Regions from separate parts of the Xanthomonas sp. CFBP 8152 genome, predicted to be linked through region 1. Evidence: predicted binding sites of a transcription regulator. Region 1 holds the regulator's gene; each other region holds the start of a gene.
The links. The regulator FliA, encoded in region 1, starts transcription of late flagellar genes. The targets are predictions, from matches to a motif close to TAAAGTTTNNCNNNCNNNGGCCGATAA.

Region 1 (7,366 bases):
ATCGGGTTTGTACGTCAACGCAACATGGTGGAAGACGGCCGCTGGATGAGTGATCTCTACACGCGCCCAGGGATGCGTGTAGAGGTTTTCCCGAGAGGTGAAGCTGCGGAACCGCAAGAGTTGGTGGCGCACAAATGCGTCGAATGGGTCTACATCCGATAAGCTGAGGTAGCGGACATGTCACTCAGCCCTGGAGTTGTCAGGCCTCATAAAGCGATGAGTGCATAGGGCATTGGGGGTACTTGAGAGGCGTGCATGACACGATGACATTGAAAAACTGTCAAAATTCCCCCTGCAGCACCAACACTTATTGGAGAAAGGCCGTGCCCCTTGCAAACGATCCAATGCGCTTTGCACTCACGGCATTGATTACCTGCCTGATCGCTGGCTGCAGCCTGCAATCGCCGCCTGCAAACGTGCCTATCGCAAAGGAGCAGATAGAGATGAGAACGGTCGTCCCGTTGGTACGGAGTTTGACCCCACATGATCGTGGGCCTACAGAGCTGGAATTCGATGTGCCCGCACTGCCCGACGACGCGACTCCTCCCGTTTTCATCGGTGTGCGGATCACCGGTGTCGATCCAACTGCCGTCTCCCAAAGTGCTGACAGGCTGATTAGCGCTGGTGTTTCGGCCGAGCTCCACTTGGAGCGTATTGAACCATCCGGTCCGGTCTCCGTGGAATTGCAGCGTAGTCAGCGTGTGGGAGTAGGTCAGCAGGCGTCCATTCCCTTGTCAGCTGATGGTATGGCTCCTGGTCTGTTCGCTTTTGATGCGGACGGTACGACGCTGCAGGACGCCGGTTTGTCTACTGAACAGACCGCGTCCAGGGAGTTGGCGTTCGGCTATAGCAATGCTGTCCAGCCAGGCCGTTATCGGCTCAAACTGCGCTTTGATCAGAACGCCGAGGCGCTGGTTGCGGCTAATGCTCAACTTCTTGTCGCTTACACCTACAAAGGAAAGTGAGGGGAATGAGCATGGATGATCATGAAAAGCGCTATGCAGTCACTGTCTACGTCGCTGCCGCAGGTACGCCGTTGATGACCGGAGGCACATCCTTCGGCGGCCATATGTACTACTCGATTGACGACGGAACGACTGTCAAAAGTTATGGGTTCTCGCCCATCAAGCATGGTGAGGCTAGCGGGCCGGGAAAACCTTCGTTCAATGACGTCGACACCTATCAAAAACCGTATTACTCACGCACGATGGAGATTGATAAGGCCCAGTATGACAAGTTGGGGGCCTTCGGCGCGGCCCCTGCTAAGCACGGGTTCAATATGGAATATCACGGTGTTAAAAACAGTTGTATCGACTTCACGTGGGATGCGCTCAATCACGCTGGACTGTACCGGAAGACAAAAGATGGAGTTGATAAAGGCTTTGAGGGGGATATCAGACCCGTAGAAAACGTAGATGATATCAAGAGCATTCCTGCTCCTGTGCCTAAAAGTGAGTTGAATAAGGAGCACAACAATCCCAAGCCCAAGCAGGAACTTTGGCAGAAGGTGATTGGTGAGGCGCAGCCGCCCGGTGAGCAGGTATCTCCACTACAGGAAGTAACACAGCTTGCGAGAGTGCTGCCAACAGATCCGCTGCATCACCAAGCAGAAGAAGCCGTTCGCCGCCTTGAGCAAGGTCTCGGCCGCGAGTATGACGACAACAGCGCACGGCTGGCAGCAAGCAGCGCGTATTTAGCCAAAGAGAACGGGCTGTCGCGAATCGATCATGTCGTGCTGAGCGAGAACACCAAGTCCGTGCGCCAGGGCGAGAACGTCTTCGTTGTGGAAGGTGCGTTGAACGATCCCGCTCACAAGATGGCGCATATGAAGACAAGTGATGCGATTGCGCAGTCCGTCGAGCAATCCTTGGGGCAACTACAGGCCTTGGGCGAAACTCAGCGCCAACAGCAATCCCAGCAGCAGGAGCAACAGCGAGAGCAGTCGATTGCGCCTCAACACCGGATGGTGTGAGGGCTAGTGAAGTAACGGTTCTGAAATGACGGTTCCAGATTCACTTCCACGGCAGCCTGGCCGTCGCCAAACCATCGCGCCCATGCCTGCGCGCGTAGCGGCATAGATCGGCAGCGATGCTGGTAGTGAAACGACAACGGCCGCAGTACGCGGCCGTTGTCGTTAGATCAGGCAACCAGGATCGTCTTGACGATTCCCGATTCCCGATTCCCGATTCTCCCAATCCCGAATCCCGAATCCCGAATCCCCAAACTCACTGATCGCTGGAACGCAGTCCATCCACATCCAGGATCAGCGCCATGCGGCCATCGCCGATCAGGGTGGCGCCGGCGTAGCCGGGCAGGCCGCGCAGGGCACGGGGCAGGGGCTTGATCACCACTTCCTCGCGGCCGCGGACCTGGTCCACCACCAGGCCGAAACGGGTTTCGCCGGCCTGCAGCAGCACCACGGTCAGTAGCGGCGGTTGTTCGGCAGGCACGCCCAGCCAGCGACGCAGGTCGATCAGCGGCAGGGTATGCGAGCGGCGGTCCAGCACGGCGCGGCCGTCGAACCAGCCCAGCGACGTCTGCGGGGCGTGCAGCACCTCGACCACGCGGGCCAGCGGCAAGGCATAGACCGCTTCGCCGGCCTGCACCAGCAGGGTCGGCAGGATCGCCAGGGTCAGCGGCACGCGGATCATGAAGCGGCTGCCGCGGCCCAGCTCGGACTGGATCTGGATCTGCCCGCTGAGTTCGCGGATGCGCGATTGCACCACGTCCATGCCCACGCCACGGCCGGAGATGTCGGTGACCTCGGCCTTGGTCGAGAAGCCCGGCATGAAGATCAGATGCAGGCACTCGTCGGTGCTCAGGCGGGCGGCGGCTTCGGCGTCGATCAGGCCCTTGTTGCGGGCGATCTCGCGCAGGCGTTCGGGGTCGATGCCGGCGCCGTCGTCCTGGATCTCGATGCTGACGTAGTCGCCTTCCTGCTGCGCAGACAGCCGCACATGGCCGCTGCGCGGCTTGCCGGTGGCTTCGCGCAGGGCCGGCGATTCGATGCCGTGGTCGATGGCGTTGCGCACCAGGTGCACCAGCGGGTCGGCCAGGGCCTCGACCAGGTTGCGGTCCAGTTCCGTCTCGGCGCCGATCAGTTCCAGCTCCACTTCCTTGGACAGCGTGCGCGCGACATCGCGGGCCACCTTGGGGAAGCGCGCAAACACCTTGCTGACCGGCTGCATGCGGGTGCGCATCACCGCGGTCTGCAGGCGTGCGGTGGCGATGTCCAGCGTGCTGACCGCGCGGTCGAGTTCCTCGTCGCGCAGGCGGGTGCGCAGGGTCTTGAGGCGATTGCGCGACAGCACCAGTTCGCCGATCAGGTTGACGATGGCATCCAGGCGCTTGGTGTCCACGCGCACGGTCTGCTCGGCGTCGGCTCCCTTGGCCGCCGCCTTGGGCGCGGCCTTGGCGCCGGGCGCAGCGGCGCCATGTGCGTCGTCGGGTGCGGGCGCTGCGGCGGCGGCCTTGGGCGCGGCCTTGACCGCCGGCGGGCCGCTCTTGGCATCGAACTGCGCAATCAGCGAGGCCGGTGCATGCGGCACGGCTTCGCCCGAGCCCATTGCATCCAGCATGGCCTGCAGGTAATCCAGCGACTGCTGCGCGGCATCGAAGTGATGCGCCTGCAACACTGCCTGGCCGGAGCGCGCCATGCCCAGGGTTTCCTCGGCGGCGTGGCAGAGCTCGACCATGGGCTTGATCGCCAGAAAGCCGGCGCCGCCCTTGAGCGTGTGAAAGCCGCGGAATACCGCATTGAGCTGATCGGCTTCGTCCGGTGCCTGCTCCAGCGACACCAGCTGTTCGCCGAGGCGATCCAGGATTTCCTGGGCCTCGACGATGAAATCGGCAGCAATATCGTCTGGAACAGCACTCATGGTTACAGCCCCAATCCGGACAGCAGGTCATCGGCGTCGTCCTGCGACACCGCGTGACGGTCCAGGCCCTTGACTGCAGGACCGGCAAGACCGCCGTCGTCTTTCTTCGGCTCTGGATTCTTCGGCGGCAGGCCGAGCGCACCGAAACCCTCGTGCACGCGCCGGACGATGCCGGCCACGCGCCGGATGATCTGCCCACTCAGGTCCTGGTAGCTCTGCGCCAGCGACAGCTCGGTCAGGTTGTGGCGCATCTTGTCCATCAGCGCGCCCTGGTCCTGATTCAGACCGCCGTCGCGTAGCTGGTTGGCCAGCTCACGGCATTCCTCGACCAGATCCAGCGTGCGATGGCTGGCCTTCTCGGTCATTTCCACCACGTGGTCCAGGCGCGAGCAGGCATCGTCCAGCTCGCCGGCCTCTTCGGGCACGGTGGGCAACTCGCCCAGCGCCTGACCGAGTTCGCGCGCGAGCCGGCTCAGGCCCTGCATCATCGGGCGCGTGCGCAGGGCGGCGAGGTGGTCGACCTCGCGCTTCCACGCAGCTTCGTCACCGCTTTCCAGTGCATCGAGCGCGCCCTGCAGGCGGTCGATCAACGCGGCGCGTTCGGCATTGGTGTCCACGGTGACGTTCATCAGGCGGTCGCCGCCAGACGTTCGAATACCTTGCCCAGTTTCTCTTCCAGCGTCTGCGCGGTGAACGGCTTGATGATGTAGCCGTTCACGCCGCACTGGGCCGCTTCGATGATCTGCTCGCGCTTGGCTTCGGCAGTCACCATCATCACCGGCAGGTGCTTGAGCTTGGCGTCGGCGCGGATGTTGCGCAGCAGGTCGATGCCGGTCATGCCAGGCATGTTCCAGTCGGTGACCACGAAATCGAACGGGCCGGACCGCAACGCAGCCAACGCGCTGTTGCCGTCTTCGGCCTCTGCGGTATTGGTGAAGCCAAGATCGCCCAACAGATTCTTGACGATGCGTCGCATCGTCGAGAAGTCGTCCACGATCAAAATCCGCATGTTCTTGTTCACATCAAGCTCCTAACACGAAAAATTATTCGTCAATTTCGACACCGGCGTCGGCCAGTTCGAAGACCTTGAGGCGGCCGCGCAGACGTACCACCGCCTGGCCATGGATCTGGCAGACGCGCGATTCGCTGACACCGAGCACGGCGCCGATTTCTTTCAGGTTCAATTCCTGTTCGTAGTAGAGCGACAGCACCAGCTGCTCGCGCTCGGGCAACTGGCCGATCGCCTTGCCCAGCTCGCGGCCGAATTCGCCACGCTCCATCATCTGCTGCGGATTGGGGCCACCCTTGGCGGTGGTGTCCAGCTCGCCATGATCCTCGATCCGCGACTCCAGGCTCAGCACCTGGCCGCGGGCGGCATCTTCCATCAGACGCAGGTAATCGGGCAGCGGTATTTCCATCGCGGCGGCCACTTCGGTGGCAGCGGCGGCGCGGCCGGTGTGCTGTTCGATCTTGCGGACGGCAGCGGCAGCGTCGCGTGCGCGACGGTGCACCGACCGCGGTACCCAGTCGCCCCGGCGGATCTCGTCGATCATCGAGCCACGGATGCGGATCGAGGCATAGGTCTCGAACGAGGCGCCCTGCTCTGAGTCGTAACTGCGCGAGGCTTCGATCAGGCCGATCATGCCGGCCTGGATCAGATCGTCCACTTCCACGCTCGCCGGCAGGCGCGCGGCCAGATGGTGGGCGATGCGGCGCACCAGGTCGGCGTGTTGGGTGACGATATCGTTGGCGTTGTTGCGCTGCACGGCGCGGTACTGCGCGCTGGCTGTTGCGGTGGCGGTGCTCATGCGGCCACTCCCCGTTGGATGATGCGTTCGACGAAGAACTCGACATTGCCGCGCGGCACCGTGGGGGCCTGCCAGCGCGAGGTACGGCGAGCGATTTCTGCGATGGCCTGCGCCGACGGACTGGCGGGGTAGGCCTTGATGACCGGTTGCTGGCGCTGCACCGACAGACGCAACCAATCGTCCTGCGGCACGTGGCCGAGGTAGTTCAGCGACACGTCGCCGAGGAACTTTTCGCACACCCGCGACAGCTTGTCGTACAGCAGGCGGCCTTCGTTGGGGTCGCGCACCATGTTGGCGATGATCTGCAGGCGGTCCACGCCACGCTCGCGCGAGAGCACCTTGATCAGCGCGTAGGCGTCGGTGATGGAGGCCGGTTCGTCGCAGACCACCACCACGGTGTCCTGCGCGGCCTGGCAGAAGGTCAGCACGCTGTCGGTGATGCCGGCGGCGGTGTCGATGACCATCACGTCCAGGTCGCGTTCCAGTTCGGAGAACACGTTGACCAGGCCGATGTGCTGGGCGGGGGCCAGTTCGGCCATATGGCGGCGACCGGAAGCGGCCGGGACCACCAGCACGCCGCCGGGGCCTTCGATGATCACTTCATCCAGCGTGCAGCGGCCGGCGATCAGGTCGGCCAGGGTGTACTTGGGCGACAGGCCCAGCACCACGTCCAGGTTGGCCAGGCCCAGGTCGGCATCCAGCAGCAGGGTGCGCTTGCCCATGTCGGCCAAGGCCACGGCAAGGTTGGCGGAGATGTTGGTTTTCCCCACGCCGCCCTTGCCGCCGGTCACGGCGATGGTGCGCACCGGGCCCAGGGGCTCGGGACGGGTCGCCGACAGGGGGAAGGCGTTGGTCAGCTTGGCGTATTCACGCGACTGCATGGTTGTGCTCCGGAGTACAGGGCTTATCGGCAGCGCGCCGCAAATCTTCAAGGCGAAGAACGAGACTGGCGGCATTGGCGCGGTGCAGGTCGTCGGGGACCCGCTGTCCGTCAGTCACCCAGGTGATGGGCATTTGGTGATCGACGACGACCGACAGCGCACTACCGAAGCGGCCGGTCTCGTCAAGTTTGGTCAGCACCACGCCCTGGGGCTTGGCGTGGGCGAAGCGGCGCACGACCTCGTCGAGGTCGGAAAAGTGCGCGTTGGCAGGCAACACCAGCAGCGAGGTGACCTGGTGCGCGGCGCGCAGCCAGTTCAGCTGCGCGGCCAGGGCGCGGTCGCGCTGGCCCATGCCGGCGGTGTCGATCAGCACCAGCTTGTAGTCGCGCAGGCGCTCGAGCAGTTCCAGCAGGCTCCCGGCGCTGTCGGCCTCGTGCACGGCGATGCCGAGCTGACGGCCGTAGCTGTGCAGCTGCTCGCGGCCGCCGACGCGCTGGGTGTCGGTGGTGACCAGGGCCACGTCGCGCGGGGCGTGCTGGGCGGCGAAGCGCTGGGCGAGCTTGGCGATGGTGGTGGTCTTGCCGGCGCCGGTCGGGCCGACCAGGGCGATCACGCCGCCGCGTTCCAGCGGGTCGACCGGGGCCACCGGCAGGCGCTTGGACAGCAGCCCCAGCATCAGCCCGCGGCCGCGGTGCAATTCGGTATCGGCCGGGATCTGCAGTGCCACGTCGCGGATCAGGCCGGCGTCGAAGCCGTAGTCGTCCATCAGTTCCAGGGCCTGCGCACGCACCGGTGAGCC
Region 2 (7,366 bases), on a different contig from region 1:
CGCGTATCGTCGAAAATGCACCGGCGCATCGGCGCCAGCACGTCGGCGACTGGGTGGTGTTCGATGCGGAGCTACTGTATCCGCCGCCGGAGGACGAGGCCGAGCGCGAGCGCTTCGTGCCGACCTATGCGAAGGTGCATATGCTGCAGGCGGGCGGGTACGGCAGCAGCTGGCTGGTGGATGGCGTGCATCCTGGCGAGCAGGCGATCGAGGCCTTGCGCCAGGACATCGAGGCGCGTGGCTGGAAACTGTGGCTGCACAGCCGCGACGAGTATCGCGTGGTCGATCCGGAACACGCGGAGGCGTTCGACCCGGAAGATGCGAACACGGGTCTGCAGGGCGTGCTGTTCACCGTGGCGCTGCCGGAAGCGGTGCTGCCGCTGGAGCTGCATCGCGTCCTGCTGGCCACAACCGCGCACTGGGCGCACCCGATGTGCTGGCTGCGCCTGGCCGAGGCCTGCGATCAGGACCCGCGCCCGCATCTGGATGCAGTGGAGCGTTACGGGCTGTAGGGCGGCGATCAAGCTCGTCGCGCAGCCGCAGCCGCAGCCGCAGCCGCTGCTGATGCGGTCGCCGCCGCCGCGGGGATTGGGGATTGGCATGCGTGGTTTGCGTGCCAATTGCTGGCATGTCGTCAGGAATGGTGACGTTCCGAAGGATGGGCCCCCCAACTGCCCATCGGCATTTCTTTCAGCCACCGGCAGCGACTGATGGTGCTTGCGCGCGTACCGGCGTAGGACCTTGAGCGGTATGCTTCGTGGCCGATGTAATCGATAAGTCATCCATCTGCTGTCACGCCGCCAGGAATGGATGCCCGGAAGAACGTGCAGCTCATCTCGCTGTTCGCATTTCTTTCCGCAACCGACAACAACCGGTGGTGCTTGCGCGGGTGCCGGCTTGGGCCCTTGAGCGGCATGGCTGCCGCGCCAGAGCCTGCATGGACGTACTTGCGGCGTGTCCCATGCCGGTATACGTGCAAGCGCCCGCAGGAGACCTAAGCACTCGCATGGAAACGCCAGATGTCGTGCACAAGATTGATCGGTGTGCGGAGTCGATCGGCAGCGCGGCGCCGCATCCGGTGTCGGGACACGCCGTGAATCCGTCCGTGGAGGCTCGGTGGCGGCATCCATGCCGCCACACGGTCCCGCCCCCGGACGCGACACCACGCTCCCGATATTGCTAGCGCTGATCGGCAAGCAATGCTTTCAAAGCACGTGCGGATGCCTATGCAGTCTGTGGCCAATGCAAATCGGTGAGCCATCTATTTCCTGCTACATCGCCAGCGGTGGTGACACTTCGAAGGCCCTCGGCATTTCTTTCCGCAACCGATAGCAACCGGTGGTGCTTGCGCGGGTGCCGGCGTGGGACCTTGAGCGGCATGGATGCCGCGCCAGAGCCTACACGGACGTACTTGCGGCGTGTCCTACGCCGGTACGCGTGCAAGCGCCCGCAGCAGAACGAAGCGCTCGCGTAGAACCGGTAAATGTCGTGCACAAGATTGATCGGTGTGCGGAGTCGGTCGGCAGCGCGGCGCCGCATCCGGTGTCGGGACACGCCGTGAATCCGTCCGTGGAGGCTCGGTGGCGGCATCCATGCCGCCACACGGTCCCGCCCCCGGACGCGACACCACGCTCCCAAGATTGCTACTGCTGATCGGCAAGCAATGCTTCAAGCAGGTGTTGATGCCTGCGGACTTCGTGGCCGATGTAATCGGTAAGTCATCCATCTGCTGTCACGCCGCCAGGAATGGATGCCCGGAAGAACGTGCAGCTCATCTCGCTGTTCGCATTTCTTTCCGCAACCGACAACAACCGGTGGTGCTTGCGCGGGTGCCGGCGTGGGACCTTGAGCGGCATGGATGCCGCGCCAGAGCCTACATGGACGTACTTGCGGCGTGTCCCACACCGGCACGCGTGCAAGCGCCCTCAGTAGACCGAAGCATTCGCATGGAACCGGCAGAGGTCTTGCACAAGATTGCCAGGTGTGCGGAGTCGGTCGGCAGCGTGGCGCCGCATCCGGTGTCGGGACACGCCGAGAATCCATCCCTGGAAACTCGGTGGAAGCGCCCGCAGCAGACCTAGGCATGCACGTACTGCGATCTCGCAGTACATCGCAGCTGTCCGATCAGCTGCGCTTGCCGTAGCGCTCCAGCCAGTGCGCGTACGAGGGCGGCAGCACCCACGATGGGCGTTCTTCGTCCAGTGCCAACGCGGCATGATACGGCCAATGCGGGTTGGCCAGGTGCGCGCGGCCGACCATCACCAGCTCCATCTGCCCGGCGCCGACAACGCGGTCGGCTTCCAGCGGATCGTCGATGTTCCAGGACGAGGCAACCGGCAGCTGCGCCTCGCGGCTGACCCGCTCGGAGTAAGGCGCCAGCAAGGCCGGCCCCCACGGAATCTGCGCAGTCGGGGTGCTGAAGCCGATGCTGACGTTGAGCAGATCCAGGCCGCCTTGCTTGAAGTTGCGCGTCAGTGCGATGGCTTCCTGCAGGGTTTCTTCGTCGCGGCCATCGAATTCGATCACGCCAAAGCGTGCGGTGAGCGGCAGCTGTTCCGGCCAGACTGCCCGCACGGCTTGCAGCGTTTCCAGCAGGAAGCGCGCGCGGTTTTCGGCGCTGCCGCCGTAGTGATCCTGGCGATGATTGGCGTGTACCGAGAAAAAGCTCTGCGCCAGATAGCCATGCGCAAAATGCAGCTCCAGCCACTGGAAGCCGGCATCGCGCGCGCGCTGTGCGGCGGCGACAAAATCGCCGCGCACGCGGGCGATGTCGTCCAGCGTCATCTCGCGCGGCACTTTGGGCAGGCCGCCGCCGAAGGCGATGGCCGAGGGCGAGATGGTGTCCCAGCCACGCGGGTCGCCGTCGGCGATGTGGTCGTCGCCTTCCCACGGCAGGTTGGCACTGGCCTTGCGGCCGGCGTGGCCGATCTGGATGCCCGGCACGGCGCCGGCAGCGCTGATCGATGCCGCGATGCGTGCCAGCCCCTCGGCCTGGGCGTCGTTCCACAGGCCCAGGCAACCGGGGGTGATGCGTCCTTCCGGCGACACGCCGGTGGCTTCGACGATCACCAGGCCCGCGCCGCCGCGCGCCATGCTGGCGTAATGCACCTGATGCCACGCGTTGCTGAGGCCGTCGACGGCGGTGTACTGGCACATGGGCGGCACCGCGATGCGGTTGCGCAGCGTGACGTCCTTGAGTTGATACGGAGAGAACAGCGATGACATGGAGAGCGACCACCTGAGAAAAATCAGGCTGCGATCAGACCACGCGCGACCACCGCGCAGACACCCTGCCAATGGCACAGCGCGTTGCATGCGCTGCCAGGTGTGCGGATGCGTACCTGGTCCGGCGTGCGGTCGTGACCGGCGCAGGCGTGGTGGGTGCCGTCACGACATGGACGCCGGGTCGGGGCGGCGCAGCTAGGGCAGGCCAGGTACCGGTCGGAGCGGCCGCTGGACCCTGCGGTGCCGGCCTCGCCGGCCACCATGCCACCGCCAGTGCCGACGCGCCGCACCGGCGCCGGACCCGCGCAGCCGTGCGGCCGCCCTGCACGGTCACCTGTCCGGCTGCGGCGCGCACTGCGACCGCCGTTGTCCAGGCGTGGCCGCGCTCACGTTTGCCGCCCGCCTTGCGATGTCAAACTGTGTCGGGCACCGCGCATGACCGCTACAGGTTGGTCGCTGGTTGCCGAAACTGAATTGCTTTACTCTGCAGCGCTTCGGCGTTGGGGGCGCCGCGTCGGTCAGGGCGCAGTGCCGCCCGTACGCCTAGCCCTTTCTTCTTCATTCCGGCGGGTGATCTCATGGTGGCATTGCAGCAGCGCTCGATCGATGCGATTCGTGGCCAGGAAACTGCGTTGTTGGCTGCATGGCTGGGCTCCAGCCTGGGCAGCGATGGACGCATTTCCCGGCAGGACGTCGAAACACAAAGTGCAGACTTTTTGCATCTGTTGGTCGCCTCCCTGAAGGACGGCGGCAGTACCCTGGACAGCGCCGACTGGAGCGAGGTGCGTCGCTTCCTGGAAAACCTCTCGCGCGACCGCGCCACTCGCAGCTTCGATTCGCAGGAAACCGCCAACTTCATCTTCTCGCTCAAGCGGGTGCTGTTTGCGCTGATGCAGCGCGAGTATGCCGATACGCCAGAGGAACTGGGCCAGCAGCTGTGGGCGCTGTCCGAGCTGTTGGACCGTCTGGGCCTGTATACCGTCAAGGCGTTCCAGAAGACCCGCGAAGACATCATCGTGCGCCAGCAGGAAGAGATGCTGGAGCTGTCCACCCCGGTGGTCAAACTGTGGGACGGCGTGCTGGCACTGCCGATGATCGGCACGCTGGATTCGCAGCGCACCCAGGTGGTGATGGAGTCGCTGCTGCAGCGCATCGTTGATACCGGCTCGGAAATCGCCATCATCGACATTACCGGCGTGCCCACCGTGGACACGCTGGTGGCGCAGCACCTGCTCAAGACCGTCACTGCGATCCGCTTGATGGGCGCCGATGCCATCATCAGCGGCGTGCGCCCGCAGATTGCGCAGACCATTGTGCACCTGGGGCTGGACCTGCAGGGTATCGTCACCAAGGCCAACCTGTCCGACGCGCTGGCGCTGGCGCTCAAGCGCATCGGCGTGACCGTGAACAAGGCAGGCTGACATGGAACGCATCCCGATCCTGCGGATGGGCGACCTGCTGCTGGTCACCATCCAGGTGGACATGCACGACCAGTTGGCGATGACGCTGCAGGAAGACCTGTCGGAAAAGATCAGTGCCACCTCCGCGCGCGGCGTGCTGATCGACATTTCCGCACTGGACATCGTCGACTCCTTCATCGGCCGCATGATCAGCACCATCTCCGGGCTGGCGGCGGTCATGGATGCCCGGACCGTGGTGGTGGGCATGCAGCCGGCCGTGGCGATCACGCTGGTCGAGCTGGGCCTGAACCTGCCGTCGGTGCGCACCGCGCTCGATGTCGAACGTGGCATGCGCCTGCTGCGGCAACCCGATCGCGCTTCATGACCACCGGTTCGCAACCGGTGCGCACCGAACAGGACGTGGTGCTGGCCCGGCAGACGGTGCGCAAGCTGGTGGTGCAGTGCGGCCTGCGTCTGGTCGACCAGACCAAGCTGGTCACCGCAGCCAGCGAACTGGCACGCAATACCGTGATCTACGGCGGTGGCGGCGACATGGATTGGGCCCTGGTGGAAAGCGGCATCCGCAAGGGCGTGCAGCTGACCTTCCGCGACGACGGTCCCGGCATTCCCGACCTGGATCTGGCGCTCACCGATGGCTGGACTTCCGGTAGCGGACTGGGATTGGGCTTATCCGGCAGCCGTCGGCTGGTGGATGATTTTGTCCTGGACACCGCAGCCGGCAAGGGCACGCGTATCACTATCACCAAATGGAAGTGACGCTCGCTGGCGAGGTCACGCGCGCGTTTCGTGTCGAGGAGACCAGCCAAGTCGGGCAGGCACGCCGCGAGGCAGCGGCATTGGCACAGACGCTGGGCTTCGATGAGGCCGCCTGCGGGCGCGTGGCGCTGGTGGCCACCGAGCTTGCCACCAACATGGTCAAGCACGGACGTGGCGGCTGCCTGCAGTTGTCCACGGTGGCCGCACGCCAGGGCATGGGCGTGGAGATTTGCGCCATCGACGGCGGCCCCGGGTTTGCACTGGCGGACGGCTTGCGCGATGGCTACTCCACCGCCGGGACGCCCGGCACCGGGTTGGGCGCGATCAAGCGCCAGGCGCAGGTGCTGGATGCGTACTCCGACGCCAAGGGCGCGATCGTGATGACACGGCTGTTTGCGCAGCAACGCGCCGAGCTGGACCTGGCGTACGGTGCCATCCGTCTGCCGCTGCACAACGAAACGGTGTGCGGCGATGCCTGGCATCTGGCCATTGGCGAGCAGCGGGCGACCGTCACCGTGATCGATGGCCTGGGCCACGGCCCGGGCGCTGCCGACGCTGCCGACGCCGGAACGCGCGCTGCGGCCACGGCCAGCGGCGAGCCCGGCGAGCGCATCGCGCAGCTGCATGCCGGCATGTCCGGCACCCGCGGCGGCGCAGCGGCAGTGATGCAGTTCGACAGCAACGCCGGCCGGGTGCGCTTTGCCGGGGTGGGCAATATCGTCGCGTCGCTGTGCGATGGCGACGGCGTGCGTGGCATGCCGTCGCATCCGGGCATCGTCGGGGTGCAGTTCCGCAAGGCGCAGCCGTTCGATTTTCCGGACGCCGCCGGCAAACTGCTGGTCATGCACAGCGACGGTCTGCAATCACGCTGGAACCTGCGCGACCACCCGGGGCTGCTGTCGCGCCATCCGCGTCTGATTGCCGCAGTGCTGTTGCGCGATTACACACGTGGCCGCGACGATTGCGGCGTGTTTGTCATGCGGCTGGGAGGCCTGCAATGAATGCTTCCGGTGAGACATCGCCCCCCGATCCGCTGGCCGAACTCGACGCGCTGCGGCAGCAGAACCAGGCCCTGCGCGAAGAGTTGGAAGAGACCAACCAGGGCGTGCTGGCGCTGTATGCCGAGCTCGATCAGCAGGCCGAGCAGCTGCGCGATGTGTCCGAGCTCAAGAGCCGCTTCCTGTCGTACATGAGCCACGAGTTCCGCACGCCGCTCAGCTCGATCCTGAGCATCACCCGCCTGCTCGAAGATGGCATGGACGGGCCGCTGACCGCCGAGCAGTCCAAGCAGGTGCGCTTCGTCAGCGCCTCGGCGCGCGAGCTCACCGAAATGGTCGACGACCTGCTGGATCTGGCCAAGATCGAGGCCGGGCGCATCACCATCTCGCCGGGCTGGTTCGATCTGATGGACCTGTTTGCGGCCTTGCGCGGCATGTTCCGCCCGCTCACCGATGCCAGCAGCACCACCTTGATCTTCGAAGATCCACCGACGCTGCCGATGCTGTACACCGACGACAAGAAGCTGGCGCAGATCCTGCGCAACTTCATCTCAAATGCGCTCAAGTTCACCCCGCAAGGCCATGTGCGCGTGTTCGCACAGCTGGAAGGCGAAACCCATGTGCGCTTCGGCGTGCAGGACACCGGCATCGGCATTCCGGCCGAGCTTCACGATGCCTTGTTCGAAGATTTTGTACAGGTGGACTCGCCGTTGCAGAAACGTCTCACCGGCACCGGTCTGGGGCTGTCGATCTGCAAGCGGTTCGCCGAGTTGCTGGGCGGCAGGGTGGGGATCAACAGCGTGGTCGGGCAAGGGTCGGAATTTTTTGTGGTGCTGCCGGTCACGCTGGCACCGGAGGATGCACTTGGGCAGTAAGCCACACATTCTGGTCGTCGACGACAACGCGGTGACGCGTTATTCGGTGCGGCGCGTGCTCGAACATCATCAGTTCGTGGTCGAAGAAGCC
Region 3 (7,366 bases), on a different contig from region 1:
AGCAGGCTCGGCGTGGCACGGCGACCCGGCTGTCGCCGCGGCGGTAGCAGGATGCCAGGCGAAGCGGCTGTGCCAAGCGCGCACGGGCAGGGCAGCGACCGCATCTGCACGCCAATCGGGTGCGACGTCCTGCCGGCAGTTGGTTGTCTCAGGCTCCGGTGTTGCCTGCCCGCTTCGCGTGCGCACGGCTGATCTCAGCGCAGGCTCGCAGCCGCTGTTTTGCGCAGGGCCTGGCCAAGCTGCTGCAAGGCGTTCGAGCGCACCGCAGCGCATTGCCAATACAGCGGCACATCGCGCCAGCGTGTCGGGTCGATGATGGCCACCTGCCTGTCGCGCACGGCAGGCACGACCATCGATTCCGGCGCCAGGCACCATCCGAGTCCGCGTGCGGCCGCTTCGACAAAGCCGGTCGAGATCGGCAGGTAGTGGATCGGCGGCGCTACCTGCGTGCGGGTGATGCGGCGGACAACGCGGGTTTGCAGCGTGTCCTTTCGGTTGAACACCAGCATCGGCGCGTGGTCCAGGGCCGTTGCGCTGAAGCCCTGCTTGAAATGCGTCGCAACGAATGCGGCCGATGCGATGGCGTGGTAACGCATCACTTCCAGCGCTTGCACGTTGCAGCCCTGTAACGGTTTGCGCTCGGCGGTGACGGCACCGAGCACCGCCCCGGAGCGCAACAGCTCCAGGGTGTGGTCCTGGTCGTCCATCTGCGCGTTCGGCGATATCGCGCTGATCGTGCTGGGCGCGTGGCTGGCATCGGCGTACTGGTGACGCGATGGCCGCAGCTGCTGCAGGGACTTCGCTATGCGGGAGCTGCATTTCTCGCGGCGTATGGCGCGCTGGCTGCGCGCAGGGCCTGGCGTGGCACCAGCGGGTGCGCCGTCGCAGGCCGGTGCGCAACGCTGGCAGCGCGCCATGCTGGCGTGCCTGGCATTTACCTTTCTCAACCCGCATGTCTATCTGGACACAATGCTGTTGCTGGGCAGTCTGGCCGCGCGCTACCCGGGCCAGCTGCGCTGGGCATTCGCATCGGGTGCGTGCCTGGCCAGCATCCCCTGGTTTCCCGGTCTGGGCTATGGCGCGTGTTTGCTGCAGCCGGCCTCCCGCGATCCGCGCGCATGGCGTGTGCTGGATGCGGCCATCGCAGGATTCATGCTGGTGCTGTGCGCACTGTTGCTGCTGCCTTCGCAGGCGCTAACCTGAGGCCCACTGTTGCCGGAGTTGTTGTCATGTCGCCGCTGCGCGTTTCCACCGATCAATCCGAGCTCGATGTTGCGCTGATCCATCGCTACCTGGCGCAGCACAGCAATTGGGCCAGGGACATCCCGCTTGCTCTGGTACAGCGCTCCATCGCCAACTCGCTGTGCTTCGGCGGGTTTCTGGAGGGGGGCAGGTGGCGTTTGCGCGGGTGGTTTCCGACTACGCAACCGTCGCCTATCTGGGCGATGTGTTCGTGTTGCCCGAGCACCAGGGCAAGGGCTATAGCAAGGTAATGATGGATGCGGTCATGGCGCACCCCGATCTGCAGGGGCTGCGCCGTTTCAGCCTGGCCACCAGCGATGCGCATGGTCTCTATGCGCGCTACGGCTTCACGCCGCCGCTGGCTCCGCAGTCGCTGATGGAACGCTATCGTCCCGGCCTCTACACGCGCTAGCCGCGATGGGAAGGCTGTTGCGCGGCCGCACCGGCATGGGGCTGCGTCGGGGCAGAAAGACGGTTCAACGCGCTGTCGGGCTGCGTGGTGTTAGGCAAGCACTGCGACCTCGTCACGGCACAGCGCCGGTCAGGCATCGGCAGCGCGCATTGCCGCCAGCGACCAATCGCAGTTGCCGCCGGACAGCTGCCGATCCTGCGGCAGGTCGACGGCCTCCCACTCCCAGCGCAGCGAATGCGGCATCTGCCAGGCTTCCACCAGCACCGGCATGCCGTCCTGGAGCGTGAGCTGCCGCCGCCAGATCACGCGTGCGTTGAGATGGGCTCGTCGCCAGTGCGATAAGGCATCGTCGTGCCGGTCACCGCCTGCGTCCCTTGCGAAAGCGAGAGCATGCAGGCTGGCGTGCTCGTCGTTGATTGGGTGATGCAGAACGTGACTGTCGATGCTGGTGTTCAGGGGCGATCCTTCTGCGATTGAGAAGGCGTGCCGAGCGGTGATGAGGGCATGCGCGGACACACCTGCAGTGCCGGCATCACCGGCTGCGCATGTCGTGGGTACCGATGGCTAAGATGCCACCTGCGCTGCAGACGGTGGCCGGGCTACCCTCCGGCGTGCTCTCTTTCGACCGGCGCAGCGTAGCCAGGCATGGCGCTGGAAACCAGCGCTTTTGAGTGGCTCGAGTGTTTGGTTTCCAGGTTGCTTTGTGTGCACTGAGCGCGCTACGGGTGTCTGAGATGTCTGCGTCGGATGCCGGTGGAGCTTGCGGGATAAAACGAAGAAAGCGCCCTGACGGGCGCTTCTTCTTGTGCGATAGCGTCAATGGCTGCGGGCACATCCGCACCGTCGCATCAGCGTGTCTGCACCGACGATCCAATCGATGGCGCAGTGCCGGCCGCTCGCTCAGGCATTGCGGACCTTGCTCAGCAGCTGTGCGACCGGCTCCGCTGCGCGCGTGGCGGACTGCCGTGCCTGGCGTGCGTCGATCTTGAAGATCGCCACCGCATCGGTGAGCTGCACCGCCTGCTCTTCCATTGCGCGTGCGGCGGCAGTGGCTTCTTCCACCAGCGCGGCGTTCTGCTGGGTGGTTTCGTCCATATGCGTGATGGTCTGGTTGACCTGCTCGATGCCGGCCGACTGCTCCTGCGAGGCAGCGGAAATCTCGCCCATGATGTCGGTGACGCGTTGCACGCTCGCCACCACCTCGCCCATGGTCTTGCCGGCGCTGTGCACCAGTACCGAGCCCTCGGCCACGCGTTGCACCGAGTCGTCGATGAGGTCCTTGATCTCCTTGGCGGCGCCGGAGGAGCGCTGCGCGAGCGTGCGCACCTCGGAGGCCACTACGGCAAAGCCGCGACCCTGCTCGCCGGCACGCGCCGCTTCCACTGCCGCGTTCAGGGCCAGGATATTGGTCTGGAAGGCGATGCCGTCGATGACGCTGATGATGTCGGCGATCTTCCTGGACGAGGCCTCGATACCGGTCATCGTGTCCACGACCTTGCCGACCACCTCGCCACCTTGCGAGGCAACGCGTGCGGCGCCGATCGCCAGCTGATTGGCCTCGCGTGCGCTTTCGGCATTCTGCTTGACGGTGGAGGTCAGCTCTTCCATCGATGCTGCGGTTTCTTCGAGGTTGGCCGCCTGCTGCTCTGTGCGTTGCGACAGATCCTGGTTGCCGGCGGCGATTTCGCTGGCCGCAGAGTTGATCGACACGGCCGATTCCTGGATGTTGCCGACGATCTGCGCCAGCTGACTGGCCGTGGTATTGGCGTCATCGCGCATCTGTGCGAATACACCGCGGAATTCGCCGCTCATGCGTGCGGTCAAGTCGCCAGCGGCGATGGACTGCAGCAACGACGACAGCGACTGCAGATTGCCGTCGGCCGTGGACATCAGGTGGTTGAGGCTTTCGACCATGATGCGGAAATCGAACTGGAAGCGCTCGGCATCGCCGCGCGCGCTGAAGTCGCCGTTGGCGGCCGCCTGGGCGAGATGCTTGATCTCGTGATTCATCGCCGACAGGTTGAGCTTGACCTGCGACATGGTGTCGCTGAAGACGGCCTTTTCGCCGGGTAGCGGCTGCATGTCTTCCGACAGTTCGCCAACGGCATACCGGCCCATGATGCGTGCCAGATCGGTCTGCACTGCCACGTGCGAGGCGACCAGCAGATTGGTGTCGTTGGCCATGCGGCCGTAGTCGCCGGGGAATGCCGCCGCATCGATGCGGAAGCTGATCTGGCCGTTGTCGTGATGCCTGGCCATGTCGGTTTGCGCGGCGATCAGATTGCGCAGCTGCAGCTGCATGTTGTCCATGGCCTTGAGCAGACGGCCGGTTTCGTCGGTGGCGCTGGTGTGCACATCGTTGTGCAGGTTGCCGGCTGCGATGGCTTCCGCAGTGCGTGTGGCCTGGCTGAGCGGTTGGGTCAGGCTGCGTGTAATCAACCATGCGAGCAGGCCGCTGATGACCAGTGCCGCAATACCGCCAGTGATCAGGGTGACTTTAGCTTTATGCATCGATGCAACCGCGGCCGCATAGGCATCTTTGCTGAGGCGGCGTTCCAGTGCAGCGTTATCGCGGATCGCGGTCTGCTGCGCGTCCATGGCTGTTGCGGCGTCGCCTTGCAGCAACGCCTGTGCTTCCTGATTCTGATCGCGAAGGCCGTACTCGAGAACCTGGTTATTGAGCTTGACCGAGATGTCGCGCTTGTCCTTTAACAGCTTGAGCGCCTGCTTTTCAGGCTCACTGCTGGGCATTGCGGCCAAAGCGTCGTGTGCCTGCTTGTAGCGTGCGCGGTTCTTTTCGATCGTGTCCATCGCGCGGCGATTGGCGGCTTCGCCAGCGACCATGACGATATCGCGCAGACCGATCGCCACATTGGTATTGGCGTCGAGCATTTCCGAGGATAGCTGGATCCTCTCCATGTTGCTGTTGACGATGGTATCCAGCTCGAGACGAGCGTTGGACATGGTGACCATGCCGATCGCAACAAGCAGGCCCGACAATAGGATCAGGATGCCGAAGGCCATGCCCAGGCGACGACCGACATTGAGGCGTTGCAGATATGTGTTCATTACCGCATCCAGGTAGGGCAACTGAGGGGCTCGGTGGATGAGGTCATCCACCCAAACGTCTTGCTCAGCTAGCGGCCGGGTCGCGACGAGCTAAAGGCGCGTATTTAAAAATACTTACATTGAATTCATCGTGTGGAAGAAATTTCCCGACAGCTGTCAGTAGCGACCTGACGCGCGCGCAGAAACTGTGTCTTCATTGCGTTACTGCTGGATCGACGCATGCCAGCAGCGGAACCCTTTTCCGACGTTCTGCCGAAACGCACCTGGAGCAAGTCAGATCTCGGGACAGGAGCGAATGCGTCATGTGTCGAGGTACCGTTAATACGCTGTCTTCAGGCAGCGCCGATGCCGGTGCTGCGGAGTGGTCACGCGATTCGATCGGCTGTGATGCGGTGCGACAAGGCCGACTGCCCCGAGCGATTTGCGGGGGGGGGGTATGCACTGACTGCTCTGCCGGCAACGCGCACGGCGCTTGAGGCATCACGCGTGTGGCGGCACTGTGGGTGTTGCGCTCAACTTTCCAGCGCAGCAAGCACCTCTGCATGTAACTGCTCGGCGCCGCTTTCGGTATTGAAGCGTGCAAAGATTTCCTCGCCGGAGAGCAGGCCGACCCGGACCGAATGGCAATACGACCCGAAGTTTTCGCCTGCATTGAAGGGATCGCTGATGACGGAGATATGGTTGAGGCGGACCCGGGTGGTGCCGAACTTGATGAACATCTGCGATCTCCTGTGTGAGCGCCCAGTTTCCCACGTCGTCGGACAGTGCAGAAGCCGCCTCACGCATCCGTCGACCCAGCACGTACACTGCCGTCCCCTGAAGCCGAGCTCGCCCGATGTCCGATCCGATCCGTCTCGATAAATGCGTGGCCGCGCTGTTGGGCTGCTCGCGTGGAGAGGCGCAGCAATACATCGAAGGCGGCTGGGTCAGCGTGGACGGGGACGTGGTCGAAGAGCCGCAAGCCTTGGCGACTGCAGCGCAGGTGACGCTGGCGGAAAACGCCGTGCTCGAACCTGCCGAGCCCGCCACGCTGCTGCTGCACAAGCCGGCAGGGATGAGCGCTGCAGCGGCGCTGGCATTGGCTACTCCGGCAACGCGCAGCGGACTCGACCAGCTCGAGATGCGTGTGCTGAAGCGGCACTTCCTGCGCCTGCACGCGCCGTTGCCGTTGGAGGACGAGGCGAGCGGTTTGCTGGTGCTGAGCCAGGACGGCCGCGTCCTGCGCAGGCTCAACGGCGACGCGACGTCCATTGAACAGGAATTCCTGGTGGAGGTACGCGGCGAGCTGCGTCCCTATGGCATGGCGCGTCTTGCGCATGGTCTGGTGTATCACCAGCGCAGTCTGTCGCCGTGCAAGGTCAGCTGGCAAAACGAGGAACGCTTGCGGTTTGCGATCAAGCACGTGCAACCCGGCCAGCTGCGCTACATGTGCGGTGAGGTGGGGCTGGAGGTGGTCAGCATCCGGCGCCTGCGCGCGGGCCGCGTGTCGCTGGGCAAGCTGGCCATCGGCCAATGGCGCTACCTGCCGACAGGCGAGCGTTTTTGATTGGCATCCGGCTGTCCAACACGCGTGATTGCAGTGCGGTCGCACACCGATGCTGCTGATGCGTTATCTGCATCAAGCGCCATGCGGCCTCAACATGGCGATATGGCTACGGTGCATCGCTGTTCAGGCCGCTACAGCACTGGTGCGCTTTTGCGGAAAGCAGGCGTAAGCCGCACCAGGCGAAGGCCGTCCTGGTTTAAACCGGCGCCCGGCATCAGCACTTCAGGGCAACCGCGTATCGAGCGCGAACTGCGTTGCGTATGCCGGTGCCAGACCCGCTTGCTTCATCGCTTATTTCTTGTTGCGTTTCTTCTTGGCGCGCGTCACCAACCAGAACACTACGGCAATCACACCGACGACCAGAATGATGAAGGCCGGTGACAGAAACGAATTGTCGCCCATGAGAATTTCCTGAAGTCTTCGCAGCCAAGTGCTGCACCGACATCAGCCTAGCGAGCGGCTTGCTTGATGGCGTGAAATACACTGTATTCGTGACTCGCAGCGGCGATACATCGCCAATCCCGCAAGAACACCCTATGGCTGCGAGCGCGGTTGTTCGGCATCTGCCTGACCACGCTGTCGTTGCCATACAGGCACGACTGACGCTGTGCTTGCGTGTGTTGCAACGGCAAGCCGGTAAGTCTCCAGTCGCAGGGGCAGAAGCAGCAGCGTCAGGACATCGGCTATGGAGGCTATCGATTCGATGCCCACGCAATGACGGCGCGTGAGCTAAGCCGCTGCGAGCATCGGCACGGATCGCGCTGCAGGTTGGAGAGCCACGTCACGTCCGCTGGAGCGCAGGCACCGTGGTCGTGCAGGTACCAAGCGGTTCGACTGCAAACTCAAGTCGCCTGCGCTTGCGCGCGAATGACTTCATCTTCTGAGATAGCGCGCGCAACCAGGCTGGTGGACGAACAACCAACTACGACGTGGTGCGTCTCACCCGATGCCGACAATGTCCCGACATGGGCGTGCTCAGCGCCTCGCGAGTTGAGCGGCCCAACAGGCCTCGCGTCCGGTGGCTGCAGTCTAAACGAGCAAGGCATCGGGTAAATCGGGGCTGCGCCGACAGCGTGTCGGGCCAGTCCCCACATTCG

Region 2: FHT09_RS13180 (STAS domain-containing protein) is a predicted target of FliA. The motif match lies at 3,669-3,695, and genes of this name have one in related genera.
Region 3: FHT09_RS03470 (methyl-accepting chemotaxis protein) is a predicted target of FliA. The motif match lies at 4,792-4,818, and genes of this name have one in related genera.

Annotation. Positions count from the first base shown of each region.
Region 1 is NZ_JACHNO010000005.1:166,871-174,236, reverse strand. It holds gene FHT09_RS17935 (hypothetical protein) at 1-162, shown strand, start outside; gene FHT09_RS17930 (hypothetical protein) at 264-965, shown strand; gene FHT09_RS17925 (XVIPCD domain-containing protein) at 1,070-1,972, shown strand; gene FHT09_RS17920 (chemotaxis protein CheA) at 2,226-3,878, opposite strand; gene FHT09_RS17915 (protein phosphatase CheZ) at 3,881-4,507, opposite strand; gene cheY (chemotaxis response regulator CheY) at 4,507-4,899, opposite strand; gene FHT09_RS17905 (RNA polymerase sigma factor FliA) at 4,922-5,686, opposite strand; gene FHT09_RS17900 (MinD/ParA family protein) at 5,683-6,567, opposite strand; gene flhF (flagellar biosynthesis protein FlhF) at 6,554-7,366, opposite strand, start outside.
Region 2 is NZ_JACHNO010000003.1:333,550-340,915, forward strand. It holds gene FHT09_RS13170 (hypothetical protein) at 1-512, shown strand, start outside; gene FHT09_RS13175 (NADH:flavin oxidoreductase/NADH oxidase) at 2,125-3,225, opposite strand; gene FHT09_RS13180 (STAS domain-containing protein) at 3,804-4,646, shown strand; gene FHT09_RS13185 (STAS domain-containing protein) at 4,648-5,010, shown strand; gene FHT09_RS13190 (ATP-binding protein) at 5,007-5,402, shown strand; gene FHT09_RS13195 (ATP-binding protein) at 5,393-6,403, shown strand; gene FHT09_RS13200 (ATP-binding protein) at 6,400-7,275, shown strand; gene FHT09_RS13205 (response regulator) at 7,265-7,366, shown strand, end outside.
Region 3 is NZ_JACHNO010000001.1:833,081-840,446, forward strand. It holds partial or broken gene FHT09_RS03450 (LysR substrate-binding domain-containing protein) at 195-710, opposite strand; partial or broken gene FHT09_RS03455 (LysE family transporter) at 703-1,203, shown strand; partial or broken gene FHT09_RS03460 (GNAT family N-acetyltransferase) at 1,230-1,654, shown strand; gene FHT09_RS03465 (hypothetical protein) at 1,784-2,170, opposite strand; gene FHT09_RS03470 (methyl-accepting chemotaxis protein) at 2,555-4,723, opposite strand; gene FHT09_RS03475 (hypothetical protein) at 5,236-5,442, opposite strand; gene FHT09_RS03480 (rRNA pseudouridine synthase) at 5,559-6,269, shown strand.